2 regions of the Hydrogenophaga laconesensis genome follow, and region 2 is predicted to be linked to the other one. Evidence: predicted binding sites of a transcription regulator. Region 2 holds the regulator's gene; the other holds the start of a gene.
The links. The regulator NrdR, encoded in region 2, represses ribonucleotide reductase genes. The targets are predictions, from matches to a motif close to CACNANATNTNGTG.

Region 1 (15,670 bases), on a different contig from region 2:
GGGCAACGAGTTCTATGCGCTGATTCCGGCTGCCGGTCCGGCCCCGGCGCGAGAGCCCACGCAGCAGAGCCTCTCGTACCCGGCCGGCGATTCCATCGCCACACGTGCCGAACCCCACAGCCGCCCCATGACAACCGGAGGCGCGTCCCTGGGGGCCCGCTGAATTCAACCCGATGCCCAACGCGCCTTCCCCCGCCTCCGTGCTGGTCGTTGACGACGAGCCCGACCTGCGCACGCTCTACGAGCTGACGTTGTTGCGCGAGGGCCATGCGGTGGTCGCCGCCCCCGATATCACCCAGGCACGGGAATGGCTCGCGCAACAACGCTTCGATGTGGTGATTTCCGACATGCGTCTGCCCGATGGCCTGGGCCTGGATCTGCTGCGCGAAATCGGCGACGCACAGCGCTCAGAGAAATGCATCGTGATCACGGCCTACGGCTCTGCGGAGAACGCGGTGGAATCGCTGAAGGCTGGCGCGTTCGACTACCTCACCAAGCCGGTGGACCTCAAGCAGCTGCGCAGTGCGGTCACGGCCGCCGTGCGAAGCTTGCGCGACCAGCAGGGTGGCGCGCTCAACGGTGCGGCCACTCCGGGCCTGCCACAGGGCGGCGCGACGGGCGATGTATCGCGCAAGCCCGAAGCTCCATCCAGCGGCACGCAATCGCTGCGCCGGATCGTGGGCAACTCACCCAGCATCACCCAGATCAAGTCACGTATCGAAAAGGTGGCCTCCAGCATGGCACCCGTGCTCATCCTGGGCGAATCTGGAACCGGCAAGGAGCTGGTCGCCCGCGCCGTGCACGACTGCAGCCACCGCAACGCCGGGCCCTTTGTCGCGGTCAACTGCGGCGCCATTCCCGAGAACCTCATCGAAGCGGAATTCTTCGGCGCGCGCAAAGGCGCCTACACCGGCGCCACCGCGGACCGCGAGGGGTACTTCCAGGCAGCGCGTGGCGGCACCCTGTTCCTCGACGAGATCGGCGACCTGCCACTGGCCATGCAGGCCAAGCTGCTGCGCGTGATCCAGGAACGCCGGGTGCGTGCACTCGGTGGCGTGCAGGAAGAAGCCGTCGATGTGCGGCTGGTCAGTGCCACGCACCGCGATCTCGGTGGCCTGGTGCAGAGCGGTCAGTTCCGCCAGGACCTGTTCTACCGCCTCAACGTGATCGGATTGCGCACGCCGGCCTTGCGCGAACGCCGTGACGACCTGCCAATGCTGGTGAACGCGCTGCTGGTTCGCCTGTGCGCCGAATCCGGCCAGAATGTGCCATCGCTTTCGCCGCGCGTGCTCGCCTGGTTGCAGTCCCGTGAGCTGCCGGGCAACGTGCGCGAGCTGGAAAACCTGCTGCAGCGCGCCCTCGCCTTGAGCAACGGAGACACGCTCGAACCCGAAGACTTCGGCGAATCCGACGATCTTCCCGAGCAACCGACCCAGCCGGACGAACTGTCACCCACCAGCGGGCATATGGGCGCGTCGACCGCCTCCCCCACGGACATACCGCCCGACCTGCAGACCTACCTGGACGAACAGGAGCGGCAGGTGCTGCTCAAGGCGCTGCGCGAATGCGACTTCAACCGCACGGCGGCGGCGGCCCGGCTGGGCCTGAACCTGCGTCAGATGCGCTATCGCATCCAGCGGCTGGGCATTGCCATGCCCTCGGACGATGACGACACCTGACGAAAGCATGCGAGGCGCCTGGCGCGGTGGCTGGCTGCAGACAGCCCGCCACTGCGCTTCGCCCAACCACGGACCGAGGCCCGAAGGAGCCATCGTCGACCTGATCGTCATCCACTCCATCAGTCTGCCGCCGGGCGTCTACGGCGGCCCTGAGGTGGAACAGCTCTTCACCAACCAGTTGGACTGGAAGGCACACCCCTACTTCGAACAGATCCGCGGCATGGAGGTGTCGTCGCACTTCTTCGTGCGGCGCGATGGAGAAGTCATCCAGTTCGTCGATGCCGACGCGCGGGCCTGGCACGCGGGCCGGTCCTGCTGGCGCGGCCGCAGCAATTGCAACGACGACTCCATCGGCATCGAGCTCGAGGGGCTGGAGGGCGATGTGTTCGAGGTCGCCCAGTACGCGGCGCTCGTCCAGTTGTGCACCCAGCTGGTGCAGCGTTACCCCATCGCGCATGTCGCCGGCCACGAGCACATCGCCCCTGGGCGCAAGCAGGATCCCGGTCCGGGTTTCAGCTGGTCACGTCTGCGAGCAGGTCTTGGCTGGTCAGATGATTTTTTTCCACCCGATGCGTTGCGCCAGAGCATCGCGGGCAACTGATTGCAACGCTGGACGAAGCCGCTTCGCGCCCAAGCCATGAACGGCGCGCCGATCCAAGGCAAATCTGGCTGGAGCGCCCGTCAGCGTTGATCCCACCTCCACAAGGCAAGGCGTCTCGCGCGCTCGACAGCGATCACTTCGTGCATGACATCAACGCGCCATCGATCAATTTCTGTCTAACGTAAAGCGCTTCGCGCATGCCCTCCCTCGATTTTGGGAAAACACTACCCGTAGTGGCTTGAACGTGACATGGACACCAGATATAGTGTTACCTTGTGACGTCCAAAACGTACTCCCACCCGTATCGCCACCCACCGGATGCAGCCCGCCTGGCTGCTGTGGCAATCACCTGTGGCCAACGTTGATACCGGCACCCAGTCACTATGCAGCCATCGGGCAACGCGCACCCGATGCCGTCACCACACAACAATCAAATGAAAGAGGAATCATGCTGACCGCTTCCCCCATCACCACCCCGTCACCCGCCTCCCTGAAGCCTCCTGTCGGCATGCCCGCCGCAGCTTCGCTGGCCGCGAGCAGCTCGGTTTTCTCCAATTACCAGATCATCCGCCGCAACGGTGCCGTGGTGCCGTTCGAGCCCAGCAAGATCGCCGTGGCCATGATGAAGGCGTTCCTGGCGGTGCACGGCACCCAGGGTGCCGCATCGGCCAGCGTGCGCGAAACGGTGGATGAATTGACCCAGAACGTGGCGCGCGCCCTGATGCGCTCGCGCCCGGGCGGCGGCACCTTCCATATTGAAGATGTGCAAGACCAGGTCGAACTCGGCCTGATGCGCAGCGGCCACCACGAAGTCGCCCGCGCCTACGTGCTCTACCGTGAACGCCGCACGCAGGAACGCGCGCACCAGGCGGAAGTGGCTCACCCGACCGAGCCTGTTCTGCACGTGCTCGACGGTGGCCAGCGCGTGCCGCTCGACCTGCCGCGCCTGCAAGGCCTGATCGCCGCCGCCTGCAACGGCCTGGGCAAGGACGTCAAGGCCGAGCCCATCGTCGCTGAAACCAAGCGCAACCTGTACGACGGTGTGCCGATGGAAGAGGTCTACAAAGCCTCCATCCTCGCTGCGCGCACGCTGATCGAGAAGGATCCCGACTACACCTACGCCACCGCGCGCCTGTTGCTGCACACGATCGTCAAGGAAGTGATGGGCGAGGAAGTGCCCGCCGCCGAGATGGGTGCCCGCTATGCCGAGAACTTCCCGCAGTTCATCAAGAAGGGCGTCGACAACGACCTGCTCGACGAGAAGCTGCTGCAGTTCGACCTGGCCCGCCTGGGCGCGGCACTCAAGCCCGAGCGTGACCTGCAATTTGACTACCTCGGCCTGCAGACCCTGTACGACCGCTACTTCCTGCACGTGCGCAAGACGCGCATCGAGCTGCCGCAATCTTTCTTCATGCGCGTGGCCATGGGCCTGTCGCTCAACGAGATCGACCGCGAAGCCCGCGCCATCGAGTTCTACGAGGTGCTCTCCAGGTTTGATTTCATGTCGTCCACGCCCACGTTGTTCAACAGCGGTACGCTGCGCTCGCAGCTCTCCAGCTGCTACCTGACCACCGTGCCCGACGACCTCGACGGTATCTACGAGTCGATCAAGGAAAACGCGCTGCTGTCCAAGTTTGCAGGTGGCCTGGGCAACGACTGGACGCGCGTGCGCGCCCTGGGCTCCCACATCAAGGGCACCAACGGCGAGTCGCAGGGCGTCGTGCCGTTCCTGAAAGTGGTGAACGACACCGCCGTGGCCGTCAACCAAGGCGGCAAGCGCAAGGGCGCGGTCTGCACCTACCTGGAAACCTGGCACCTCGACATCGAAGAATTCCTGGAGCTGCGCAAGAACACCGGCGACGACCGCCGCCGCACGCACGACATGAACACGGCGAACTGGATTCCCGACCTGTTCATGAAGCGCGTGCTGGAAAAGGGCGAGTGGAGCCTGTTCTCGCCCTCCAACACCCCGGACCTGCACGACAAGTTCGGTGCGGACTTCGAGAAGGCCTACGTGGCCTACGAGGAAAAGGCCGCACGCGGCGAAATCAAGCCCTACCGCAAGGTGCCCGCCAGCGACCTGTGGCGCAAGATGCTCTCGATGCTGTTCGAGACCGGCCACCCCTGGATCACCTTCAAGGACGCCTGCAACGTGCGCAGCCCGCAGCAGCACGCCGGCGTCGTCCACAGCTCCAACCTCTGCACCGAGATCACGCTGAACACCAGCGACACCGAAACCGCGGTCTGCAACCTGGGATCGGTCAACCTGCTCAACCACGTCAAGCTGGGCAACGACGGTGCCAAGGTGCTGGACCACGAAAAGCTGCAGGCGACCATCAAGACCGCCATGCGCATGCTCGACAACGTGATCGACATCAACTACTACGCGGTGAAGAAGGCGCGCGATTCCAACATGCGCCACCGCCCGGTGGGCCTGGGTGTGATGGGCTTCCAGGACGCGCTGTATGAACTGCGCATCCCCTACGCCTCCAATGAAGCGGTGGAATTCGCTGATCGCTCGATGGAAGCCGTCTGCTACTACGCCTACTGGGCTTCGACCGAGCTTGCCCGCGAGCGCGGCCGTTACGCCAGCTACCGCGGTTCGCTGTGGGACAAGGGCATCCTCCCGCCCGACACACTGGACCTGCTCGCCCGTGAGCGCGGTGGCTATGTGGACGTGGACCGCTCCAGCAGCCTGGACTGGGACGCCCTGCGCCAGAAGATCGCCGCCGATGGCATGCGCAATTCCAACTGCGTGGCCATCGCACCGACCGCGACCATCTCCAACATCATCGGCGTGGACGCGTCCATCGAGCCCTGCTTCGGCAACCTCTCGGTGAAGTCCAACCTCTCGGGCGAGTTCACCGTCATCAACAGCTACCTGGTGAAGGATCTCAAGCGCCTGGGCCTGTGGGACGACGTGATGGTCATGGACCTCAAGCACTTCGATGGCTCGCTGCGTCCGATCGACCGTGTGCCGCAAGACGTGAAGGCGCTTTACGCCACGGCCTTTGAAGTGGAGCCGCTGTGGTTGGTGGAAGCCGCCGCACGCCGCCAGAAATGGATCGATCAGGCACAGAGCCTGAACATCTACATGGCCGGCGCATCGGGCAAGAAGCTCGACGACACCTACAAGCTGGCATGGCTGCGCGGCCTCAAGACCACGTATTACCTGCGCACCACGTCGGCCACGCAGATCGAGAAATCCACGGGCCGCACCGGCCAGCTCAATGCAGTCTCGGTCGGCAACACCAGCCCCGTCGCGGCTTCGGCAGCGGTGGCCCCGACTGCGGACAGCACCGATATGAAGCCTGCAACCGACATCAAATTCTGCGCAATTGACGACCCGGGTTGTGAAGCCTGTCAGTGATTTCGAGCGTCGTGCGTGCATGTTTTGTGATGTTCATTGAATGCAATTCGATGCAACACCGCAACACAAAATGTGCGCATATCGCCTGATCACTTTGCATTTCATGCACACACTTTCATAATCCGCACATTGGAAACCTCTATGTTGACCTGGGACGATCACACCACGCCCTCATCGAAGCCAGCGAACAGCCCACTGCCCACCGGCATGTCGGGCCTGCAAGCCTCACTGTCCTCACCATCCGGTGAGCGCGCCGCCACCCCTTCCGCTTCGATCAACACCGCGGCCACACCGAAGGCCGCAGCAGCTCAGCCTTCGGTGCGTCGCGTCAATGCGGCTGACAAGCGCATCATCAACGGCCAGACCGACGTCAACCAGTTGGTGCCATTCAAATACAAGTGGGCCTGGGAAAAGTATCTCGCCACCTGCGCCAACCACTGGATGCCGCAGGAAGTGAACATGAGCCGCGACATTGCGCTCTGGAAAGATCCCAATGGTCTGACGGAAGACGAACGCCGCATCGTCAAGCGCAATCTTGGCTTCTTCGTGACCGCCGACTCGCTCGCCGCCAACAACATCGTGCTGGGCACCTACCGCCACATCACGGCGCCCGAGTGCCGCCAGTTCCTGCTGCGCCAGGCTTTCGAGGAAGCCATCCACACGCACGCCTACCAGTACATCGTGGAGTCGCTCGGTCTGGATGAGTCCGAGATCTTCAACGCGTACAACGAAGTCGATTCGATCCGCGCCAAGGATGAGTTCCTGATTCCCTTCATCGAAGCGATCATGGACCCGGACTTCCACACCGGCACGCCAGAGACCGACCAGCGCCTGCTCAAGAGCCTGATCGTGTTTGCCTGCCTGATGGAAGGCCTGTTCTTCTATGTCGGCTTCACGCAGATTCTGGCGCTGGGTCGCCAGAACAAGATGACTGGCGCTGCCGAGCAGTATCAGTACATCCTGCGCGACGAGTCCATGCACTGCAACTTCGGCATCGATCTGATCAACGCGATCAAGATGGAGAATCCGATGCTCTGGACCGCCGAGTTCAAGGCAGAGATCAAGGAGCTGTTCCTCAAGGCCGTCGAACTGGAGTACCGCTATGCCGAGGACACCATGCCGCGCGGCGTGCTCGGCATGAACGCGTCGATGTTCAAGGGTTATCTGCGCTACATTGCCAACCGCCGCGCCACGCAGATAGGCCTTGAGCCCCTGTTTCCGAACGAAGAGAACCCGTTCCCCTGGATGAGCGAGATGATCGACCTCAAGAAGGAACGCAATTTCTTCGAAACGCGTGTGATCGAATACCAGACCGGCGGGGCGTTGTCCTGGGACTGATTTCCCATAACTGCCAGAGCCGCATTGCCCGTATCGACCAAGAACATGATTTCCGTACATACAGAACCCTGTCACCGACGCGCAGACGCCGGGAACAGGGTTTTGTCACAGGATTCAAATCCTTGGGGCCAGCCGTGGATGCATCCACACGGCCCCAGGGCGTTGAATCACTTCACCGGCAACAAGGCTGGATGAAGTGCTCTTTGCAACTTGATCAAGGAGAAAACAATGGCAACTGCAAAAAAAGCCCCGGCCAAGAAGGCCGCACCGGCTAAGAAGGCTCCGGCCAAGAAACCTGCTGCGAAGAAGGCAGCACCGGCGAAGAAGGCACCGGCCAAGAAGGTCGCTGCCAAGAAGGCACCGGCGAAGAAGGTCGCTGCCAAGAAGGCAGCACCGGCGAAGAAGGTTGCGGCCAAGAAGGTCGTCGCCAAGAAGGCACCGGCGAAGAAAGCCGCTGCCAAGAAAGCGCCGGCGAAGAAGGTCGTCGCCAAGAAGGCCGCGCCCAAGAAGGCTGCTGCCAAGAAAGCGCCGGCGAAGAAAGCCGCTGCGAAAAAGGCTCCTGCCAAAAAGGCCGCTGCGAAGAAGGCCCCTGCGAAGAAGGCAGCCCCAGCAAAAAAAGCTGAGCCGGCCAAGAAGCCGGCAGCCCCTGCTGCTCCTGCGGCGCAGACGAAACTCAACCCTCAGGCTGCCTGGCCGTTCCCCACGTCCAGCAAGCCCTGAGTCTCTCGTTGAGATGACCTGCAAGCCCGGCGCGAAAGCGCCGGGCTTTTTTTTGTCAGTTCGTCAGCGTGTAGTTCTGGCCGCCCCGGCTGGCGATCTTCACCGCACCCATGCGGTTGCCGAGTTCAGCGCATCGCTGCAGCGGCCAGCCCTGCTCCAGCCCATGCAGCAGGGCGGCACGGAACGCATCGCCGCAACCGGTGGGGTCCACCACCGACGTGGCGGCAACACCCGCCACCCGCACCTTCGCCGCGCCGCCGTCCCACACGTCACAACCTTCCGCACCCAATGTGACGATCATCCCGCGCACACTCGCCGCGATCTCATCCAGGGTGAGACCGGTGCGCTCACTCAGCATCTGGGCTTCGTAGTCGTTCAGAGTGACCCAGCTAGCCAGCTCGATGAACTGCCGCAACTCCTCGCCATTGAACATCGGCAGGCCCTGTCCGGGGTCGAACACGAAGGGCACACCGGCATCGTGCAGCTGACGCGCGTGCGAGAGCATCGCATCGCGGCCATCGGGAGAGATGATGGCCACCGCAATGTCGCTCCGCGGAGGCACAGGGTTCTCGTGCGCCATCGACATGGCGCCCGGGTGGAACGCGGTGATCTGGTTGTTGTCGCGGTCCGTCATGATCATGGCCTGCGCGGTGTAGCTGTCCGCGTCCGACAACACGTGGCGCGTGTCCACCCCGAGCGTGCGCAGCCGCTCCAGGTATTCGCCTCCATCGTTTCCAAGCATCGCCAATGGCACGGCCTGCGCGCCCAGCTGGCGCAAACCATATGCGATATTGCCCGCGCAGCCCCCATATTCACGGCGCAAACCCGGCACCAGAAACGACACATTGAGAATGTGCAATTGACTCGGCAGGATCTGCTCGGCGAAACGGCCTTCGAAGGTCATGATGGTGTCAAAGGCGAGCGAACCGCAAACAAGAATGGGCATGGAGTGTTTCCGTATCAGGGGTAGAAAACCAGGGCGTTGTAACCGGCCATGGGAGTGTCGTCGCCGAGGGCGAGCGACAGCCGGAAGTTGATCGTGACCGATGCCTGTGCCGGCAGCAGGGCCGGCGCATCGGGCCACTCGTCAGGGAGGAAGACGCGGCGCGAGATCACGCCACCGCCAATGTCGGTCAGACTCAGCTCGAGTGCCGGCACGGCCAGCGCCATCGGCGCCGTGTTCTTGAGCACGAGGTCGAACGAGTAGAAATTGCCCAGGCGCCGCACCAGCGACGTGCTGTCGATGACGATGGCATCGATGCGGCGCACGGGCGCCAGCTTGCAGCCCAGGTGGTTGCAGACCTGCTGCAGCATGGGTTGCAGCTCAGGCCGCCACGCGGCCAGCCGATCCCGTTCGTGCACAGCCCACTGTCCAGCGAACAGCGCCACCAGAACCAGCGTGAGCGAAGCCAATGTGGCGCGCATACCGCGCGAAGACCAGAAGGCCTGACGCTGGGCCTGGCGCACGAACCCCGGCACGGGGTCGGTGGCATCGGGTTGAGCGGGTGGTTGTTCCTCTGCATCCTGTGCCTCCTGCGGCGCGGGTGCCTCTGGCATCACCGAGACGGCAGCATCAGCGCCCGCCTCCGCCACCACCGGGCTGGCGCCCCCTTCCTTCAACCGTCCGAGGCCGGCCGCAAAGCGCTTCAACTCGGCCTGGAAGTCAGATTCCGCGTCGTCGGCAACTGGCTCGCTGATGGGTGCGACACTGAAAGGTGGAGGCATGGTCTCGACCGCACGCTCGTCCATGGAGGCCTCTGCGGACTCCCACATCGGCTCATCGAGCAAGACATCCGGCGTCAATTCCTGCCGAGAATCGACCTCGCCCGGCTCATGGTTGAGCTCATCGGCGAGCTCCACATGCGGATCCAGCTCGGGCTCGAGCGGAGGTTCGGGATCAGGCTCTGCTGCGGGTCCGGGCTCGGGTTCCGGCGCGGCGGCCAAGAACTCCTCGGACGCCGGCTCCTCACCTGGTGGAATCCAGGGCTGAAGGTAGAGCGTGGCATCGAACACATCGGCACAATGCCCGCAACGCACCCAGCCTTCGGAGATCTTCAGCTGGTCGGCAACGACCCTGAACATCGTTCCGCACGAGGGGCAACGGGTGGTGAAACTCATGCGCCGATTATCGCGGGCGCGGCAGCGGCTTCAGGCCTTGACGGCGGTCATGAGGATCCAGCCATCCTCTTCGTCGCTGACCTGCAACGTCACCCAGGGGGCGTAGGCTTCGATCAGCTCTTCGGCCTGACGCGCCAGGATGCCGGCCAGCACCAGATGGCCGCCTGCGCGAACATGCGAACAGAGCAGCGGCGCGAGCACCTTCAATGGCGTGGCCAGAATGTTGGCCAGCACCAGATCGTGCTCGCCACGCGCCCGATCCGGCAGACCTGCGGACAGGATGGCGTTGTTGGCCTCGGCATTGAGCTGGGTCGACTCCACCGCCGCCGGGTCGATGTCCACCGCCACGATCTCACGTGCACCGAACTTGGCTGCACCGATCGCCAGAATGCCCGAACCACAGCCGTAGTCCAGCACATGCGGACCAACAGGACCGTGTTGTGCAATCCAGCGCAGGCACATCCGCGTGGTCGGGTGCGTGCCGGTGCCGAAGGCCAATCCCGGATCGAGCCGGATGACCTGCTGCGCGGCCGCCGGGGGTTCGTGCCAGCTCGGCACGATCCAGAAGCTGGGCGTGATCTCCACCGGCTCGAACTGCGATTGCGTGAGCCGGACCCAGTCCTGCTCGAGCACCGCACGCACACCCTGCACGGCACATCCTTCAAAAAAATCCTGGGCCGACAGCAGGCGCGCCGCCTCCCGCGCCGCAGCGTCGGTCGGGAACAAGGCCACCAGGCGTGAACGCTGCCACCCTTCCTTGGGCGGCGGCATGCCGGGCTCGCCGAACATCGCCGTCTCCGCATCGGTCATCGCGTCGGCGTCTTCCACCGAGACGCTGAGCGCATCGAGCGCCACCATCGCGTCGCTCACGTCGTCCACAGCCGCCTCCGAGACCAGAAGAACCAGCTCAAAAAGGCACCCAGCTGGCGGCTGGGTCAGCAGGGAGGCTTCAGCGCTCACGTTGCGACAGCCACTCTTCCAGGTAGTGGATGTTGGTCCCGCCGGTCACGAAATTGGCGTCCACCATCAACTCGCGATGCAGCGGGATATTGGTGCTGATGCCTTCGATCACGGTCTCGGCCAACGCCGTGCGCATGCGGGCCAATGCCTGCTCGCGCGTATCGCCATGCACGATGATCTTGCCGATCATCGAGTCGTAGTTGGGCGGCACGAAGTAGTTCGCGTAGGCGTGCGAATCCACCCGGACGCCCGGGCCACCCGGTGCATGCCAGGTCGTGATGCGGCCTGGCGAAGGCGTGAACTTGTATGGATCTTCCGCGTTGATGCGGCACTCGATGGCATGGCCACGCAGCTCGATCTGGCGCTGCGTGAAAGGCAGCTTCTCCCCCGCGGCCACTGCAATCTGGGTGCGCACGATGTCGACGCCGGTAATCCACTCGGTCACAGGGTGCTCGACCTGCACGCGGGTGTTCATCTCGATAAAGTAGAACTCGCCGTTCTCGAACAGGAACTCGAAGGTACCTGCTCCGCGATAGCCGATCTTCTTGCAGGCAGCCGCGCAGCGCTCGCCAATCTTCTCGATCAACCGACGAGGAATACCGGGCGCTGGCGCCTCTTCGATCACCTTCTGGTGACGGCGCTGCATGGAGCAGTCGCGCTCCCCCAGATACACCGCGTTGCGATGCTGGTCGGCAAGAACCTGGATCTCGATATGCCGAGGGTTCTGGAGAAACTTCTCCATGTAGACCTCGGGATTGCCGAAAGCCGCACCGGCTTCTGCCTTCGTGGTCTGCACCGCATGCAGCAGAGCCGCTTCAGTGTGCACCACGCGCATGCCACGTCCGCCGCCGCCGCCGGCTGCCTTGATGATGACGGGATAGCCCACGGCTTTCGCGGTGCGCTTGATCACCACGGGATCATCGGGCAATGCCCCCTCGGAGCCCGGCACGCAGGGCACGCCGGCGCGGATCATGGCCTGCTTGGCCGACACCTTGTCGCCCATCATGCGGATCGAGTCGGGCGTCGGACCGATGAACGTGAAGCCGCTCTTCTCGACGCGCTCGGCGAAATCGGCGTTCTCCGACAGGAAGCCGTAGCCAGGATGGATGGCTTCGGCATCGGTCACCTCGGCCGCCGAAATGATGGCCGGCATGCTGAGATAGCTCTGGGCGCTCTGTGCCGGGCCAATGCAGACCGCCTCGTCGGCCAGGCGCACGTACTTGGCGTCGCGGTCGGCCTCGGAATACACCATCACCGCCTTGATGCCCATTTCCCGGCAGGCGCGCTGGATACGCAACGCGATCTCCCCCCGGTTGGCGATCAGGATTTTCTTGAACATGGGCTCGGAGCCTTCTTTATTCGATCACGTACAGCGGTTGGCCGTACTCCACAGCCTGACCGTTTTCCACCAGGATCTGGGTCACGGTGCCCGATTTGTCGGCTTCGATTTCATTGAGGATCTTCATGGCCTCGACGATGCAGATCGTCTCGCCTTCCTTGATGGTGTCGCCCACTTCGACAAAGGGCTTGGCGCCCGGGCTGGACGCGCGGTAGAACGTACCGACCATGGGTGACTTCACGGTATGACCGGCAGGCGCAGCAGGCGTTGCTGCGACGGCGGGCGCGGCAGAGGCCGCTTCCACCGCAGGCACCACCGTGGGAGCCACGGGCGCAGGCGCCATGCTGTAGGTGATGGGAGCGGCGGCCACGACCGGAGCGCTCTTGACGATGCGTACCTTGCCTTCGGCCTCGGTGATTTCGAGCTCGGACACGTTCGACTCGGACACGAGATCGATCAGTGTCTTCAGTTTTCTTAAATCCATGATTTCTCCAACGAAGATCGGTCAAGTTGATCTAAAAGCACTCAATTTCATTGAAATAATAGGTGCATCAACCCGCCGGGGTGCCGCAGTGTACACGAACGGACCGGCTGTCCAACCCCGCGCCCGTGAGGGTCTTGAGGCGCGGAGAAGCGCCATCAACCTCGGGCTGTTCTTGTAGAAGGGAGGAATTTACCCCTTTTTCGGATCACGTTCGCGCGGATTGACGAAAGGTCACCCGAGCTCTGCCCACTGGGCCAGATCTGTCTCGGATACCTTCCCGATCTTGCGATGAAGAATCGCGCCGTCGGTGCCGAACACAACGGTATACGGCAAGGCACCGGTGGGATTGCCCAGACTCTTGCTGAGCTCGGTGCCGGCAAAGCCGGCCATGCCGACCGGGAACCGGAGGGGAAGCTTCTGCATGAAGCCGCGCACTGCGCTGGGCTGGTCCACCGCCAGACCGACCACCTGCCACCCCCGTGCGGCATGTGCCGCATGAAACTGGTTCAGAAGCGGCAATTCCTCCACGCAGGGGGGGCACCAGGTCGCCCAGAAATTCACCAGCAAGGGTTTGCCCCGGAAGTCGGCCATGCGCAGGGATTCCCCGTTCGGCCCATCGAACGAGCCAGCCCAGAATGCGGTCTCGGCCTCGCTCATCACAGGCTGAAGCTGGAAGCGGTGCGTGGCCACCAGAGCGCCAGCGCCGCCAGCAGCCACTGCCACCCCCGCCATCCAGAGGGTTCTTCGCTTCAGGCTCATGCCACGGCCTCCCCAGCCAGCAGCCGGCGCAAGGCAGCCACATCCCCCCTGGGCTTTCGCCCCTGCGCATCGGGCTTGAGGGCTCCCCGAAGATCGTCCAGGTCGTGCACCATGAGGTGCACCAACACCCACTGCCCCAGCGTTTCGCTGCGGGCGCGCAATGTCAGCGCTTCCACCGGCTCGCCCCTCCAACCATTCACCGTGCCGGGGTGGTACTCGACACGATGGTCGAGCAATGTCCATTCAGGTGCCTTGGGGTCGTCGCAGAACAACTGGAGATAGATATCGCTGTGCCTCGTCGCCGTCCCATGCCACACCGAACCGCCGAGATGAGGGCGGAAGATCTGCAGACGGTCCATCCACAGCAGTGCCAGCTCACGCAGCGCCTGCAGTTCCACGGACTGGGTTTCGGCGCAGAACACGGCAATGTCCTCGCGCACCGCCACTTCCAGCATCACGTTGTCAGGAAGCGGTGTGCGGGCCGGCAAACCCAGCTGCTTGACCGCGCGCCGCTTGGCTGCAGCGTACTCCAGGCCCTCCTCGACAACCAGCCGGGCGGCCACGGCAGCGATTTCATGGAGGGTGTCATCTCGGGTGGCGTCCATGGGAGGATTGTGCCGCGTCATCGAGATCCGCATCGAGCCCGCCGGCCATACCCTCGAAAGCGGTGTGCACGCCCCCTAGAATCCCGGGATGCACATACACATTCTGGGCATCTGCGGCACCTTCATGGGGGGGCTCGCCGCCCTGGCCCGCGAAGCCGGCCACCGCGTGACCGGCTGCGATGCCGGCGTTTATCCGCCCATGAGCGATCAGTTGCGCGCCCTGGGCATCGATCTGGTCGAAGGCTTCGGTGCCGATCAGCTGGCGTTCAAACCCGACATGTTCGTGATCGGCAACGTGGTCAGCCGAGTCCGCCAACCCGACGGCACCCCCAGGTTCCCGCTGATGGAAGCCATCATGGACAGCGGCGCGCCTTTCACCAGCGGCCCCCAGTGGCTGGCGGAGCATGTGCTCCAAGGCCGCCATGTGCTGGCCGTTGCCGGCACCCATGGCAAGACCACCACGACGGGCATGCTGACCTGGATACTGGAAGCCAGCGGCCTGCAGCCAGGTTTCCTGATCGGCGGCGTCCCGATGAACTTCGGCGTGTCGGCCCGTCTGGGCCAGGGCCATGTGTTCACCATCGAAGCCGATGAGTACGACACGGCCTTCTTCGATAAGCGCAGCAAATTCGTCCACTACAGGCCACGCACCGCCGTTCTGAACAACCTGGAGTTCGATCACGCCGACATCTTCGATGACCTGGCAGCGATCGAGCGCCAGTTCCACCATCTCGTTCGCACCGTTCCTTCCAGCGGGCGTGTGATCGTGAACGGACTGGAAGACAGCCTGGAGCGCGTGCTGCACAAAGGGCTCTGGAGCGAGGTACGCAGCTTTGGGGCGGCGGTGAGCGACTTCACCGCCCACGGCGAGCCACATGCGTTCGACGTGCTCCGCCATGGCATGCCCGTGGGCCGCGTGGAGTGGGCACTGACCGGCGTGCACAACCAGCTCAACGCGCTGGCGGCCATTGCGGCAGCCGAGCACGTCGGCGTATCGCCGGCCGATGCCGCTCGTGCGCTGGGCAGCTTCCAGAATGTGCGCCGGCGCATGGAAATTCGTGGCACCGTGGCGCGCACCGGAGGTGCGATCACGGTCTATGACGACTTCGCCCATCATCCCACCGCCATCCGCACCACGCTCGATGGACTGCAGCGCAAGCTGGGCAGTCCGCGTGGGCGCATCCTGGCGGTGTTCGAGCCGCGCAGCAACACGATGAAACTGGGCACCATGAAGTCCCAGTTGCCATGGAGCCTGGAAGCGGCCGATCTGGCGTTCTGCCATGCAGGCGGGCTCGACTGGGACGCGGCGGAAGCCCTTGCCCCCATGGGTTCACGCGCCCAGGTGGGCCGGAATATCGATGAGCTGGTGCACCAGGTGACCGCAGCCGCTCTGCCAGGCGACCACATCGTGTGCATGAGCAACGGCGGCTTCGGCGGTATCCACGACCGCCTGCTGAAGTCGCTGGCTGGCTGATCTCATCGCAGGGGCTGGCCACACCCCTGTCAGTATGAGAGCGAGTGCCGGGGCACGTCGATCGACACCACGGGCTTGGCCAGCGCCGCACTCGCGGCGCGGGCGAAGGCCATGGCCCAATGGCGGTGAGCGGCATCCCGGAAGAAGCCCTCTCCGGCCGCCTCGGCCACACAAAGAATCTTGTCTGCCGTCAGCACCTTGCCCGTGGGCCGGATCGGGTCAC
Region 2 (15,670 bases):
GTGTCTTGTGCCGCCTTTTCGGTGGACGCTGCCACGTCCTGCCCGCGCGCGGCGCGCAGTTCATCGGCCCACACCGGCACGGCAGGCAAGGGAGCCTGCGGGTTGGCGTCGGCGGCCACGGTCTGCGCGAGTGCAGCCTCGAAGGCGTCCCATACCAATTGCAATTGCTGGCGCGAAGCTTCGAGCATGGGCGGGAACTTCACATCCACGCTGGGCCACTGCGGGTCCTGCGAGAGACCACTCGCCTGCTGCTGCCATTGGCCTACATCGGTGCGCAGCGTCTCGGCGATCTGCTGCGCATCGCGCCAGGGTTTGGTGGACAGCACTTCGATGCGCTGGGCAATGAGCACAGCGGCTTCCCGCTCCACCTGCACGCGGTGCTGCAGGTCTTCGATGGCCTTCACCCGCTCACCGAGCGAGTGGCGGAGCGCAGCCAGCGGCTCGCGTGAGAGGGGTGCGCCCGCACGGGCGGCATCGCGTTGCCAGGCCAGGGCATCGGCCAGGTTGAGACGTGGCTGCGCGATCAGGCTCTCGGCCTTCTGCGCCCATTCCACCGACATCTGCTCCTGGGACTTCTGACGCTTGAGCTCGTCGAGCTTTTCCTTCAGCGGCTTGGCCGCTCCCCGGTCGCGGTGCGAGAGTTCCTTGAACACCTCGTTCATCTGCTCCAGTGCAGGCCCGGTGGCCAGCCATTCACGCACACGCGCGGCGCGCTCGCCCGAGGTGGGCGCAGAAAATGCGCCACCCGTCAGGGCGTCCAGGGGGTGGGCAGCATTGGCGCTGGCCGGCTTGGGAGGCGGGGGCGTGTTCACGGCAGATTCGGAGGCGTTGGACGAAGACGGGTTTTTTCGCAGGGAAAACAGCGACATGGAAAGGGCGATTCGGTCGATTCGGATGCCTGCGCCACGGCGGCGCGGCCAACGCGTATTGTCGCCGCAGTTGGCGCGCTCCTGGCCCAAGGGGTATCGGGCAACCCGCAGGTTATCTCGGGGCCAGTCTGAGCTCGGCCTGCGGCTGCCACTTCTCACCCTGGTTGCCCAGCTGGGGCGCCCCCAGGAACATGCGTTCTTCAGCGAGCTGGCGGCTGGCCAGATAGTCCTTGACAACCACACCTCTTGCGACAGCGAGTTCTCGGATGGCATCGGACGACACGGGAATCGACGCCAGCAGCAAGGCTTCCATTTCCGTCTGCGGAATGTCCTTGGCCATGCCCACCAGATTGCGTGGTTTGGGAATGTCGGCTCGTCGATACACCTCTTTGAGCAGCGCGGGATACTCGGCGGCGCCCACCGTCAATGAATCGCTGATGGCAGTCCCCTCGCGCGCGAGGAGTCGGCGCTTTTCCGCCAGCACACGCTCATCCAGCCGCGCCCGCTGGTAGCCGCTGCGCTCGGCCTCCAGATCGCCATGTCCCACGACAGTGAGTTGCAGCGCAGGCCGATCGGCCAGGGCCTTGGCCACGGCGTCCAGCCGTTGCCGGGCTGCGCCGTCGAGGGACTTGCTGCCTGGCGCAAAGGCAACCTGGTTCATTTCTTCGCCGCCACCACCGAACGCCCCTGCGATGAGAGCGAAGGGCGAGGTGATGGCCTTCCCGATCAGGTTGAAGATGAGCCGGAAGATGAGCGGTGCGAGCTTGAACTGCGGATCGTTGAGCGATCCGCTGACGGGCAGGTTGATGTCGATCACGCCATTGCGGTCGGCCAGCAGTGCCACTGCGAGCTTCACCGGCAGGTTCGGCGCTTCACTGCCGGCCACGCGGTCACCGAAACTGAGCTGATTCAGGATGATCTGGTTGGTGGCGGTGAGCTGGCCATTCGGTTCGATCTTGTACGCCACATCCACACTGAGCTTGCCGCGCTCGATGCCATAGCCCGCGTACTTCACGCTGTAGGGCGACAGGGGTGGCAATTCCAGGTTGCGCACGCGACCCAGGATGTCCAGTGCCAGGGGCTGTGCCAACGGGTTCAGCTTGCCGTCGATCTCCAGCGCGGCCGTGCCTTCGGCGCGACCACGCAACGTGAGATCGGCCATCTGGGGAGCGCCGCCCGGCGGCACACTCGCGAATGCGCTCAGGCTGCCCGTGAGCTCGCTGAGGTTGGCCGAGTAGTTCGGCTTGATGAACCGGTCGGAGAACAGCACGCGGCCGTTCATCAGGCTGATCGGCCCGAAGCGGATGTCCGGGTCGGGAACAGCGCTGGCCGTGGTGGCTGGCGGCGTTGCCGCGGGGGCAGCCGGAGCCGCAGGAGTCACTGGCACGGCGCCTGCGGCCGGCGGGTCCTCGTGTTTCACCAGACCCTGCAGATTGATGCGGCCCGTCTCATCAATGATGAGGCGCGCGTAGTAGTCGCTCAACACGGTCTCGTCCACCGAGACGCGGGTGACTTGTCCCGGCGCCACGGCAAGCTGCAGACCCCGCAACTGCAGCGACTTCCAGGCCAGCAAGTCCTCAGCAGGTGACTGTGTGCTGGCGCTGAAATCGTCCAGCGACACGTTGCCGGCCACCGCCAGTCTCAAACCGGCGGATGGCAGCGACGCCTCCACCGTGCCCCGGTAGCTGGTGTCGGCCCGCAGCAGGTCCAGGTTCAGCCGGTCTCCAAAATAAGGCTCCAGCGCATGCACCGGCAAACGGTCGGCCTGCACCTTCAGCCGGGCGCGCAAGCTGTCGGCGTCGCGCGTACCCGCCCCGGGCAGGCGCAAGGTGCCATCGAGCACCAGCCGCCCCGGCTCAGCCCGGTTGCCCCGCGTTTCGCCCATGCGCAGTTGCAGCGAGACAGGCATGTCCGGCTGGCTGCGCTCCAGCGGCTGCAGGTTTTTCGCGCGCAGCTGGATCTGGCTGAGCTCGAGCCGCACGGGTTGCGACGTGGCCAAGTCTTCGTAGGCAACGGAACCCGCGTCCATCTGCACATCGGCCAGCGTCACACGCCATGGCGGGGCCTCGGCCTTTTTCGGTGCTGGCGCCGGAGAAGCCACGCCGGAGGCCGGCGCCTTCATCCACCGATCCACCATCCATCGCCCATCCTTGTCCCGCAAGGCGCGCACCTGCGGCCGATTGAGCACCACCGACCCGACCTCGACCGTGCTGGCAGCCAGGTCCACGCGAACATCCTGCACCTTCAGCGAGCGAACGCTGGCCTGGGGTTGCCGGCTGGCGCCCAGCCGCGCATCGTTGAGCTCGAAGCGACTGGCATTCAGCTTCAACCCCATGGGTTGATCGGCCGACGCGGCACGCCACTCCAGTTGCATCTCGGTCACCAGTCGGCCATCCAGCTCAGGCAACAGCACATCGGCGGCGTAAGGTGCAAAGGTGGACAACTGCAACTCACCCAGTGCCAGTTGCGCGTTGGCTTCGGCATCGGTTGCCGAACCCTTGAGCGTCAGTGGCGTCTCCCCCAGACGGGCAGACAGTTCGAAAGGCACAGGCGCCTGCACCGGCCAGGTCAACGCCTGGGCACTCACGCGCAGCGCCTCGAGGGCCAGGTCCGCGGCGGGCCTGACTGCGGCATCCGCCCAGCGCACGGTTCCACCATCGATGTCGAGGCGGGCCACGCTGACCTTCCAGGGTGGCGAGGGGGGCGAGGCCGATGAAGCGGCCGTGGGCGGCGTCTGGGCGGTAGCGCCTCCCGTCCATCCTTGAGCCACGCGTTGCAGGTTGAGAAGCCCCGCCGCGTCGCGGGAGATCGCCACCGCGGGTGTCTTCAGTTCGATGGACGCGAGATCTGCCAGTCCCGCCAAGGGCTCAAGACGGTTCAGGCTGACGCCCAGCCGCTCCCAGGCCAGCAGGTCCGCCTGTCCCGATGACCCGACCCGCTCGACCACGCGCAACCCCGACAGCGCGGCCGTTCCTGACAGGGAGAGGCGGGGCGTGTCCTGTTGCTCGAAGGCCAGTTTGAGCGCCAGCTCCAGCACACCGGCTTCGGGCCTCACGGGCCAGGCCGCTGGCCAGTAGGGCAGATAAGGCGCCAGATCCAGCGACGGGATGTCCAGGCTGGCATCGGTGTCGCGCGTGCGTGCGAAGGGTGTCGTGTCTGCCCTCGAATCAAAGGTGCTGCCATTGAGCGTGAACGCGAGGTGCGGCTGCGTCACCACGTCGCGACGCGATGCCAGATTGCTGAGAAAAGGCACGCCCAGAGACAGCCCTCTCAATTGATGGGTAACACCCGCACCGTCGTCCACGAACACAAGCTCGCCGTCCGACACCCGGACGTTGAACAGGGCAAACTGCAGAGGATCGGAAGCGGGTTTGTCATCCGCCGGGCGTAGCCGCGCCAGCACGTCATCGACGTCATAGCGGCCTTCGCCCAAGTGGCGCACCTCCAGCCTGGGCCGATCCAGTTCCACCGCATCGATCACGGGCGCCAGCCGGATCAGCGACTGAAGCTCGGCGTCCACATGGAAACGTGAGAGCGAGAACTGCTCGCCGCCATTCGCCCCAGCAACCCGCAGGCCATCCACCGTCAGCTCGAGCGACCAGGGACGGAAGTCCACCCTCTCCACCGTCACCACACGTCCCAAGACGGCACTGCCCTGCTTCTCGATCTGCCACTTCAACAGAGGTGGCATGGCAAGCCAGGCCACGGCCCAGAGAATGAGGAGCCCGAGAAGCGCCCGCAAGAGCCGCCTTGCCCATCGGCCCCCGGGCAATCGGGAGAGGATCGTGTTCATCATGCGCATGGTTGCCAACTCATCCCGCGAGTGTCGTCGAACTCCAGGGACACCACCCGGACGCACATACATGGAACACAAAAAAGAAACCCCGGCAAGCATGGCCTGCCGGGGTTGACGGCGGGCTAGATGCTCTTGCCGTCGGCTTTGGCGGAGGGAGTTGGATGTCTCTCCAGCCTGGAAGCAACAGATTGCTCCCGTTGGGGGCTGACTTGCGGTTCTCCGCGTCGTCAGCTTGTGCCTGTCTTCAGACAGACGACTGCAGATTACTCCGGTTGTTCGCCACGATCAAGAGCCGGCATCCCCCGTCACCATGCAGATTTTCAATCAAGGCACGAAGCATCATTCGGACACCCCGAAACCACGTTTTGGCACATGAAAGGTGCTAATCAGCCGATAAACGGTAGGTTGGTGCCCGCCTTCCCGGGAGGCCCGCAAACACGCGCATTGCCGCTAGCAAAGCAGTTCGACCCGCCGGTATGCCCAATTTTTTATATCGAAAAGTAGGCTTGAACCAATTCTTAAACATTGACTCGATATTAATAAGTCCATAGGATGCGCCAGTTTTGCCCGTTTGGAGGGTAAACCCGACCGCTGCCTCACCGGCTAACTCGACCGCTCCTTCATGGATCGGGCCGTCGATGGCGACCAATCCAGTCGGCCCAGCTCCCACGGGCAGGCCGACGCAGAAAGGAGCGATGAATGACCGCGCATGACGCAACGCCACCCGAGAGCACCTCACGTGCCGTGGCATCCATCAAGACCGCTGTTGCAGACGCCTACCAAGGCTTCTTCGACATCACCCACAACAGCCTTGCCCTGCTGGGCACGCTGGCCGCCGTGGCGCTCATCACCCTGAGCGCGCGTGCCGATCTGCGCGCCAGTGCAGAGGAGCAGTTGCTGGGCTGGCTGCTGGAACGGCAGGAAGCCGCCACCGCCGACGCGGTCTACACCGCCGAGCCGAGCGCCATCGACCGCGTGACCGCCGCACAGCCAGACGAGCTGCCCAAGCAGCAGGCCAACGTGACCTACTGGCTGAGCCGGAAGTACCGCGTCGCCCCCGAACCGCTGAGTGTCCTCGTCGCCGAGGCGTTTGAGGTGGGCGAGAAGGCCAAGCTCGACCCCACGCTCATCCTCGCGGTGATGGCGGTCGAATCGCGTTTCAACCCCTTTGCCCAGAGTCCTGTCGGTGCACAGGGGCTGATGCAGGTGCTGACTCGCGTGCACACCGACAAGTACAACGACTTCGGCGGCCAGCTGGCCGCCTTCGATCCGGTGTCCAACCTGCGTGTCGGTGCTCGCGTGCTGCAGGAAGCCATCAAACGGGCCGGATCCGTGGAAGGTGGGCTGCGCCTGTATGTCGGTGCTGTCACCACCGATGGCAGCTGGTACATCAACAAGGTGATGGCCGAGCACATGCGAATCCAGAGCGTCGCGCTGGGCAAGCCTATGCAGCGCCTGCCTCAGCCCCGCCCCACCACCGTGGTGGCACCCGCAACGCCTGCTCCGGTCGCACCGCCGGGAGGCGAAATCGAAGCCGAGGGACCGGCGACGCCGGGCGCACTGCCTTCGAGCCCCGCCCTGTCGCGCTCCTGATCGCGGGAACACGCACAGTGTCGGCAGGCCGTCGCGGCAACCTCACTTCCAGCCTCGGCTAAACTAGCCGGGTACGCAACTGGCGATAGGTGCGCACCCCGGCTCATGTCAGCCGGAGGATGCCGCTGACGTGGCCCCCCTGGCCGATTCGTGATCGGCACCAGGGACAACCACTGGGAAGCGTACCGCCCGGTCTTCAGGACCGGGTGTTCAGCCGTTCGCCTGGGCAGCCCTTGTCACCGCGCAAGGTTCCACGTCTTGAAGGACTGCCATGTACGACCGCAATATCCTCATCCAGCAAACCGACCCCGAACTGTTTGCTGCCATCCAGGCCGAGAACGCGCGCCAGGAACACCACATCGAGCTCATCGCCAGCGAGAACTACGCCTCGCCTGCCGTCATGGCCGCCCAAGGCACGCAGCTCACCAACAAGTACGCTGAAGGCTACCCTGGCAAACGCTATTACGGTGGCTGCGAATACGTCGACGTCGCTGAACAGCTCGCCATCGACCGGGCCAAGCAGCTCTTCGGTGCCGAGGCCGCCAACGTGCAGGCGCACTGTGGCGCTTCCGCGAACGAGGCTGTCTTCCTGGCCTTCCTCAAGCCCGGTGACACCATCATGGGCATGAGCCTGGCCGAAGGTGGCCACCTCACCCACGGCATGGCCCTCAACATGAGCGGCAAGTGGTTCAACGTTGTGTCCTACGGCCTCAACGACAAGGAAGAGATCGACTACGACGCCATGGAGCGCAAGGCCCACGAAACCAGGCCCAAGCTGATCATCGCGGGTGCCTCGGCCTACAGCCTGCGCATCGACTTCGCCCGTTTCGCCAAGGTCGCCAAGGACGTGGGCGCCATCTTCATGGTGGACATGGCGCACTACGCAGGCCTGATTGCGGCAGGGGTCTACCCCAACCCGGTGCCACACGCCGACGTGGTCACCTCCACCACCCACAAAAGCCTGCGCGGCCCGCGCGGCGGCATCATCCTGATGAAGGCGCAGCATGAGAAGGCGATCAACAGTGCCATCTTCCCTGGCCTGCAAGGTGGCCCGCTGATGCATGTGATCGCCGCCAAGGCAGTGGCATTCAAGGAAGCCCTCTCGCCAGAATTCACAGCATACCAGCAGCAAGTGCTGACAAATGCGGCCATCGTCGCCGAAACCCTGACCTCACGAGGCCTGCGCATCGTCAGTGACCGCACCGAGAGCCATGTGATGCTGGTCGACCTGCGCGCCAAGGGCATCACCGGCAAGGAAGCCGAGGCTGTGCTGGGAAGTGCGCACATGACGATCAACAAGAACGCCATCCCGAACGACCCGGAAAAGCCGATGGTCACCAGCGGCGTGCGCATCGGGACCCCGGCCATGACCACGCGCGGGTTCAAGGACGACGAGGCGCGCCTGACGGCCAACCTGATTGCCGACGTGCTGGACAACCCGCGCGACCCGGCCAACATCGAAGCCGTTCGCGCCAAGGTCAATGCCCTGACGGCGCGTTTCCCCGTCTACAAATGACGCCTTTCGGCCGCCCAGCGGGCGTGCACACCGCATGAAATGCCCGTTTTGCGGCCATCTTGAAACCCAGGTGGTTGAAACCCGCGTGTCTGAAGACGCGGATTTCATCCGCCGCCGCCGCCAGTGCGGCCACTGCGAGAAGCGGTTCACGACCTACGAGCGCCCCGAAGTGAGCTTTCCCGCGGTCGTCAAGAAGGACGGGCGACGGGTGGACTACGTGCCCGCCAAGCTGCGGGCGTCGTTTTCGCTGGCACTGCGCAAACGCCCGGTCAGTACGGAGCAGGTCGATGCGGCGATCGAACGCATCGAGGAAAAGCTGCTTAACCTCGGTGCGCGGGAGGTGCCCGCCGCCCGCCTGGGCGAGATGGTGATGCGCGAGCTGAAAAAACTCGACAAGGTGGCGTATATCCGGTTTGCCAGCGTCTACCGGAGCTTCGAAGACATCGACGAATTCAGGGCTCTGGTCGACGAAGTTCGACGCTGAATGCGGCCAATCGCACGCGCACTTGAAACGCTTTCCCGCTCGTCGCGAGGCTCCTGTCTTTCATCGGGTCTCTCGGAGCGTTAGCAGCTGTAACAGGCAGACTGGCGGAATGGGAAATGTCCGCCAATCCGCTTCATGGCCGCGTCAGTCTGGCCATCGCGGCGTCACGCTGATCGAATTGATGGTGGCCGTCAGTGTGCTCGCCATCCTGCTGGCCATTGCTGCCCCGAACTTTCAGGGAATGACCGCCTCCAGCCGACTGACCTCTGTCAGCAACGAGTTGCTCGGGAGCATTCAGCAAGCTCGAGCGCAGGCCATTCGCACGGGAGCGCGGGTTACGGTATGCAGAAGCACCAACGGAACCCAATGCGATACCACCACAGGCGTCGGCTGGGACAGAGGCTGGATTGTGTTTGGAGATACCACCCGAAGCGGGGCCGACGCGGCTGTGGACACCGGGGAAACCATTCTCACGCGGATCACAACCCCGGGAACTGGTGCATCCGTGGCGGGCTCCGCGCAGGTCGCAAACTACGTTTCATTCGCTGCAGACGGTAGGCCACGCCTCATGGGCGGAGGTATTCAAGCCGGCACCTTGCGGGTATGCAGCTCCAGCGACGCCCTGAGAAATGACACGAGGGCACGTGACATCGTGCTGACCACCGCCGGGCAAATCAACGTTGTACGTCCCGCCAACGTAGCCAACAACTGTCCCAATCCCTGATCCGAGATGAAAAAAACTCACCGATCCAACCATTGCACCCGACGTCAGGATTCACGTGGGGCCTCACTGATCGAAGTGCTGGTGGCCGTGCTGATTCTCAGCCTCGGGCTACTCGGCATGGCGGCCCTTCAATCCCGGGCGGTGAAAGGCAATGTGAGCAGCGGGCAACGTGCGCAAGCCGTCATGCTCAGCCACTACGTGATCGATGTGATGCGGGTGGACAGGGAAAGCGCCAAAGGCGGGAGCTACAACACCGGAAGCGACTTCATCTGCAACCCGAATGCCTTCAATGGAACCAGCCTGGCGGAAACATCTCGCAGAGCATGGCTGACGTCTGTGAAGCAGAACATCGGGCGTGCCGACGACAACACCACCTGCGCGCATATCGCGTGCGATGCAGACTATGCGTGCACCGTCCAGATTCGCTGGGACGACAGTCTCAGCGGTGGACTGGCCAATCAGACACTCGTCATCAGCTCGCGGGTTTGAAGCACGCCATGCCACATTCCACAACTCACCGTCTGAGCCGCCGCAGTCATCGTTCAAAGCCGTTGCGGCAACGCGGGCTCACCTTGGTCGAGCTTCTGGTGGCCATGACCTTGGGGCTGATCCTCATTGGCGGCGTGCTGAGCGTTGTCGTGACCACACGTCAGACACTCCGAGTCAATGAAAATCTCGCCAGACTTCAGGAGGGCGCACGCTTCTCATTCGAGATCATGGCTCGAGAAATCAGAGAGGCCGGATTGGTTCCGTGCGGCACCCGGCTGACGGCCAATGTGCTGCGCACCACAGGATCACCCAACGTGACGTGGTGGGCCAACACCGACGCAGGCATGCTGCGAGGCTACGACGATACCCAGGACAGCGCCGACATCGTAGCCATCGGCACAAGCCCGACAGACCGCGTGACCGGCACGGACGCCATCGTGATGCTCCGTCCCGCAGGCGACGAGCTGTCTTTCCGGCAGATTACCTCTCATGACGCTGGCACGACCAGCTTTGCCTTCTCTTCGCCGACCACCTTTACCAATTCCGATGTGGCGTTGGTGTGCGACGGCAGAAGCAGCGCTCTGTTCCAGATCCGGACCGTCACCAGCACGCCTTCCACGGTTCAATATGGAGGTGCTCCGCTCAACTGTTCCACGGCACTGGGCAGCGTGCAAGCGCAATGCGCCACGCCGGTCGCCAAGACATTTGATCCCGATGCAACCATCGCTCGTTGGGATCCAGCGTTCTGGTACGTGGGTATCAATGGCCAGGGAGGCCGGTCCCTGTTCCGCGCAAGAATGGGCCTGGACGCCGGAGGGCAGCTGGTGACCTTGCGGGAAGAAATGTCACCCGGGGTCGACAACCTGCAGATTGACTACCTCACGCGAAACCGTGACACAGGCAACGTTCTGGGCACGGCCTGGGTTCCAGCCTCCCACGCCAACTTCAATGCCGGCTGGACCAGCACCACCGCAGAAGTGGTGGCTGCTCGCCTGACCTTGAGCTTGAATACCGCTGAGGCCGTCGGATCGGATGGACAGCGCATCCAGCGACAACTTATCGTGGTTGCCTCGTTGCGCAACAGGGACCTTTGACATGCAGCGAAAGTCCTACCCGTCTTACCGTCGCACCGAAAAGGGCGTGGCATTGATCGTCGCATTGATCATGGTGGTGATCATGTCATTGCTGGGCCTGGCAGGCGTCCGGATGATTCTCCAAGAAGAGAAGATGGCCGGATATGCCTACGACCGCACGCTGACATTCCAGGCGGCAGAAGCTGCGCTGAGGGAAGCGGAGAACGGCATAGATCAGGTCAAGCCGGAACCTTTGAGTGGCGCATGCAGCACCTTCTCGTCAGGTATCTACAGCGTCCGGGCCTGCCCTCCCGCATTGGCCGGCGCGGCCACACCCCGTTGGCTGGACACGGCGTTCACGGGCTGGGCGAATGCTGCCACCGTGGGCACAGGCTCGCTTGCCGTGACGCCCCAGTACTTTGTCGAATACCTCGGATCAGGTTTCCCCTGTGGGCTTGACCCCTCAGCGCCCCCTGTTTGCAAACGCTACCGCGTAACTGCCCGGGCCGGGGGCAATGGTCGGGCCGCCGTCATGGTCCAGTCGCTTTATGCCTCCGACTGACGCAGGACATCCAATACAGGAACGAAAGGAAGTATCCCCATGGGCTCCATCACACGCACCATGACCGCTCTCCGATGGGGATCGGTCGGCCTCAGCAGCTTCTTGGCCATGGCTTCGCATGCGCTGGTCATTCCCAATGTGCCGCTGTCGGTGCAACAGAGTGTCAGCCCACTGGTCATGCTGGTGGCGGGCAAGGATCACCGCTTTTTCTACGAGGCTTACAACGACGCCAGCGACATCGATGGCGACGGTGTGCTCGATGTGCGCTACAAGCCGAGCATCACCTACTTCGGGTTGTTCAATTCCGAGCTGTGCTACACGCACAACAACGATGCCACCAATTCAGGCCGCTTCAGACCTGTTGCCACGACGACCGCGGCTGACGCCTACAGATGCACCCAGCCATCCACGCCCGATCGTTGGTCTGGCAACTGGCTGAACTACGTCACGACGAGCCGCATCGACGCGATGCGGGTGGTGCTCTATGGCGGCGCGCGCGAAGTGGACAGCACGAGCAGCACCATTCTGCGTCGAGCCTATATTCCCCAGGACGCGCATTCGTGGGCCAAGGAGTACACCAGCGCGACAGTGGATGGGTACCGCATCAGCGACTACACGCCACTCGCCCAACCTGCGACCAACCGCCGTCACTTCTTTGGCAACCTCACGGCCAATGCTGGTACCAACTGCGCCACGCTGGACAACTGCAGCAACCTACCACCACTGCTATCCGTCGTCACCGATTCGAACCGGCGAGTCTGGGAATGGGCATCCAAGGAGCGCCCCGTGCTGGACGGCTCGCATGGCGGTACACGCACCGACCGGACCGTGCGAGTGGAAGCCTGCAGAACCGGCTTCACGGGTGGCTGCAAGCTGTATCCGAACGGCCAGTACAAGCCAGTCGGGCTACTTCATGAATATGGCGAAAACAACTCGATGCTGTTCGGCATGCTCAGTGGTAGCTACGACAACAGCATGGCGGGAGGACGCCTGCGCAAGGTGATTTCCTCCTTCGCAGATGAGGTCAACGCCAGCACAGGCCAGTTCACCGCCAACGCGACCATCGTCAGGACGTTCGATCGCCTGCGCATTCGGGACTACAACAACGGCAACACCAGCCAGCAGTACCGGGGCGGCTGGGTCACCACACGTGCCCCCAACGTGGGCGAGTTCCCGGACTGGGGCAATCCGATCGGGGAAATGATGTACGAGTCCCTGCGCTACTTTGCAGGGCGAGGAAGCGCGACCACCGCCTTCATGGGGTCGACGACCGTAGACGCGGAAGTGGGGTTGTCCAACGCCACATGGGACGATCCCTATTCCGCCAACAGCGGTGCGGCCCGGGCGCCCATGTGTGCGCGCGGCAACATGCTCGTCATCTCGGACATCAATGTTTCCTACGACTCCGATCAGGTCCCGGGCGCCCTTACGCCCACTTTCGCTCCATCGACGGTCACCGGCGACTTGAGTGGGTTCAATGCACTGACCGAGGCCGACAACATCACGTCGCGTGAGCCTGGCGTGCCCGGGAACCGATTCATCGGTCAATCGGGCGGGGTGTTCGATTCCGCTCCATCTCCCAAGCAGGTCAACAGCCTGGGCAACATCCGAGGCCTTGCACCGGAAGAGCCCACCAAACAGGGCAGTTACTACTCTGCGTCCGTAGCGGCCTTCGGCAAACGCTCCGATCTTCGGACCGACCTTGCAGGCAGACAGAGCGTGGACTCATTCGTGGTGGCCCTCGCATCGCCCCTGCCCCGCATCGAGGTGCCCATGGCTAATGACCGTCGCATCACCCTGGTGCCCTTTGCCAAGTCCGTCAGTGGCAGCGGGATTTCCAATGCGAAAGGGGCTTATCAGCCAACCAACCAGATCGTTGATCTGTACGTTGAAGAAATCGTCAACTCCGGGGCGGCGGACGCGAACCCTGCGGTGAACGGTGGCAGGTACTACGCCAAGTTCCGGATCAACTACGAGGACGTGGAACAGGGTGCCGATCACGACATGGACGCCATCGTCGAGTACACAATCAGTGCGAATGCGAACAACACAGTGACCGTCACCCTTCGCCCGATCTATCAGGCTGGTGGCATTCAGCACCGCATGGGCTACATCATCTCCGGCACTTCGGCTGACGGTGTGTACCTCGAGGTCCAGGATGAAAGCGACACGACCCCCTACTTCCTGAACACCCCACCTGGCCAACTGCCGGGCTATTGCGACAGAACTACCGTACCCTCCGCCTGTAACCGCTTGCCCTATCTCGGTGCCAGCAGTGGCGGAGACACGGCCACCCGTACCTTCAGCCCAGGCACGGCTACAGGCGCCACGCTGCTCAAGGACCCTCTGTGGTATGCCGCCAAATGGGGGGGCATGGTCGACAGCAACAGCAACCATCTGCCCGATCTGAACAGCGAGTGGGATGCCGACGGCGATGGCGTGCCCGACACCTACTTCCTGGTTCAAAACCCGCTCAAGCTCAAGGAATCGCTCAAGAAGACGTTGGACAACATCGCCGCGCGCTCAAGCAGCGCGAGTAACGTGTCTGCCAACAGCACCAGCATTTCCTCGTCATCCCGGCTCTACCAGGCCGTGTTCAACACACAACGCTGGTCTGGCGACCTGGTCGCCTATCCCGCCACGGTCAACGGGGTGGGAACCACTCCATCATGGCAGGCCGGCTTGGCCATGCCGGCATGGAACGAGCGCAACATCTTCATGCGCACCTCCGATTCCAGCACCGTCAGGCTCAGCAACTTCGGCAGCCTCTCCGTTTCGGATCAGGCTGCGCTGGGCAGCAGCACCGTGCTTGAGTACCTGATGGGCAGGCGCACTGCAGAAGTCCAGAACGGTGGTGCGCTGCGCGACCGAGGCAGCGCCTTGGGCGACATCGTGCACTCATCACCCTACTACGACCGGAACACCGACGTCGTGTACGTGGGTGCCAACGATGGCATGCTGCACGCCTTCCGCGGCAACGACGGCCGGGAACTGTTCGCGTTTGCGCCACGCCAATCGGTGTCACGTCTGCGCAGTCTATCTGCCACGGGCTATGTCCATGACTACTACGTGGACGGCGATGTGGTGGTGTCGGACCGGAGCGCGGCGTCCAACAACAACAGCTACCTCTACAGCCTTCTCGGACGTGGTGGAAAAGGCCTGTTCTCGCTCAACGTCACTGCGCCGTCTACCTTTGGCACCAGCTCGTTCCTGTGGGAATACACCCCGGCGGGCAGCACCGCCGCCGCCGCCGATGCCAACCTGGGCAAGATGCTGGGCCGCCCCACCATTGCCAGATTGAACAACGGAAGGCTGGGAGTCATTGTCGGCAACGGGTACGACAGCACCAGCCAAAGAGCGGTTCTCTACATCTTCATTATCAACGCCGATGGCACGCTCAACCGGGTGAGGCAGATCGACACCCTGGTCGCCGGAGACAACGGGCTGGCCGGCCCAGGCATCTATGACGCCAACAACGATGGCACGGCCGACTATGTGTTTGCCGGGGACCTGCATGGCAATGTCTGGAAATTCGACCTGACCTCGAACGATCCGGACAGCTGGCATGTGGCTTACAGCGGCGCGCCACTTTTCCAGGCGCGCGACCATACCGGTGCGGCGCAGCCCATCACCGCCCCGATGAATGCGATCGTGAACACCCAGAATGGCGATCCCAATCGCAACCGGGTGTTTGTCTTCTTTGGAACCGGCTCCTATTTCAAGAACGGCGACACAAGCGACAGGCAGCGGCAGACCTGGTACGGCGTGATGGGGGATGTACTTACTCCCATCAACAGTAGCCGTGCTGCCGGCGCATTGCGCGCCCGCACGATCACTGCCACGGGAGTGGTTGGTGGCCTTGCCAGTCGAACCTTCTCCACCGCCGCACCCAACGACATGGTCGGTATGAGCGGCTGGTACATGGACTTCACCACTCCGGTGGATGGAGAGCGCATCACCACAGGCGCCAAAGTCGTCAACTTCGCCGTCCCCGGCCTGACAGTCAGTTCGATGTATCCCGTGCCGGACGACCCGTGCGTGCCTGGGGGCAGGGGCTACCTCAATGTGGTCAGTCCTTTCAGCGGAGCCGCCTTCACATTGGGCCTGCTCGATATCAATCGCGACAACAATTTCTCGAACGACACCCTGACCGCTGCCAATGGCACGGTGGGCTACATTGGCTCTGTGGACCTGGGTGTCGGCATTCCCACGGAAGCGTTGCCCATGGGTGCCCCTGGACGCGTCATCATCTTCATTGGAGGCTCGGGAGACACCGGCAGTGGAACAGGTGGCGCCACCGACCCCGCCACCACTGGAGGCCTCATCAAGCACCTGACCGGCCTGGGTGCGACAGCATTGAAAGGCCGCATCTCCTGGCGCGAAATCGTGAGAGACTGACGCCATGAACGAATTGAAACAACGCCAGTCATCCGAAGGGGGCTTCACCCTGATCGAGCTGATGATCGTGGTCGCGATCATCGGAATACTGTCCGCCATCGCCTACCCCGGCTATCAGAGCTACGTCATGCGCACCAACCGTGCCGTCGCAGCAGGCTGCCTTCAG

Region 1: J2X09_RS18295 (ribonucleoside-diphosphate reductase subunit alpha) is a predicted target of NrdR. The motif match lies at 2,535-2,548, and genes of this name have one in related genera.

Annotation. Positions count from the first base shown of each region.
Region 1 covers NZ_JAVDWE010000011.1:38,427-54,096, forward strand. Annotated here, with positions in the region: gene J2X09_RS18280 (sensor histidine kinase) at 1-163, shown strand, start outside; gene J2X09_RS18285 (sigma-54-dependent transcriptional regulator) at 174-1,679, shown strand; gene ampD (1,6-anhydro-N-acetylmuramyl-L-alanine amidase AmpD) at 1,666-2,280, shown strand; gene J2X09_RS18295 (ribonucleoside-diphosphate reductase subunit alpha) at 2,789-5,650, shown strand; gene J2X09_RS18300 (ribonucleotide-diphosphate reductase subunit beta) at 5,792-6,988, shown strand; gene J2X09_RS18305 (histone H1-like DNA-binding protein) at 7,217-7,708, shown strand; gene J2X09_RS18310 (carbohydrate kinase family protein) at 7,764-8,654, opposite strand; gene J2X09_RS18315 (DUF3426 domain-containing protein) at 8,669-9,826, opposite strand; gene prmA (50S ribosomal protein L11 methyltransferase) at 9,857-10,684, opposite strand; gene accC (acetyl-CoA carboxylase biotin carboxylase subunit) at 10,776-12,125, opposite strand; gene accB (acetyl-CoA carboxylase biotin carboxyl carrier protein) at 12,142-12,609, opposite strand; gene J2X09_RS18335 (TlpA family protein disulfide reductase) at 12,841-13,368, opposite strand; gene J2X09_RS18340 (hypothetical protein) at 13,365-13,973, opposite strand; gene mpl (UDP-N-acetylmuramate:L-alanyl-gamma-D-glutamyl-meso-diaminopimelate ligase) at 14,062-15,447, shown strand; gene J2X09_RS18350 (hypothetical protein) at 15,477-15,670, opposite strand, start outside.
Region 2 covers NZ_JAVDWE010000001.1:462,383-478,052, forward strand. Annotated here, with positions in the region: gene J2X09_RS02240 (DUF349 domain-containing protein) at 1-869, opposite strand, end outside; gene J2X09_RS02245 (DUF748 domain-containing protein) at 982-4,764, opposite strand; gene J2X09_RS02250 (lytic transglycosylase domain-containing protein) at 5,365-6,258, shown strand; ZMP/ZTP riboswitch at 6,324-6,493, shown strand; gene glyA (serine hydroxymethyltransferase) at 6,530-7,774, shown strand; gene nrdR (transcriptional regulator NrdR) at 7,809-8,258, shown strand; gene J2X09_RS02265 (GspH/FimT family pseudopilin) at 8,368-8,982, shown strand; gene pilV (type IV pilus modification protein PilV) at 8,989-9,471, shown strand; gene J2X09_RS02275 (prepilin-type N-terminal cleavage/methylation domain-containing protein) at 9,480-10,565, shown strand; gene J2X09_RS02280 (pilus assembly PilX family protein) at 10,567-11,106, shown strand; gene J2X09_RS02285 (pilus assembly protein) at 11,146-15,504, shown strand; gene J2X09_RS02290 (type IV pilin protein) at 15,509-15,670, shown strand, end outside.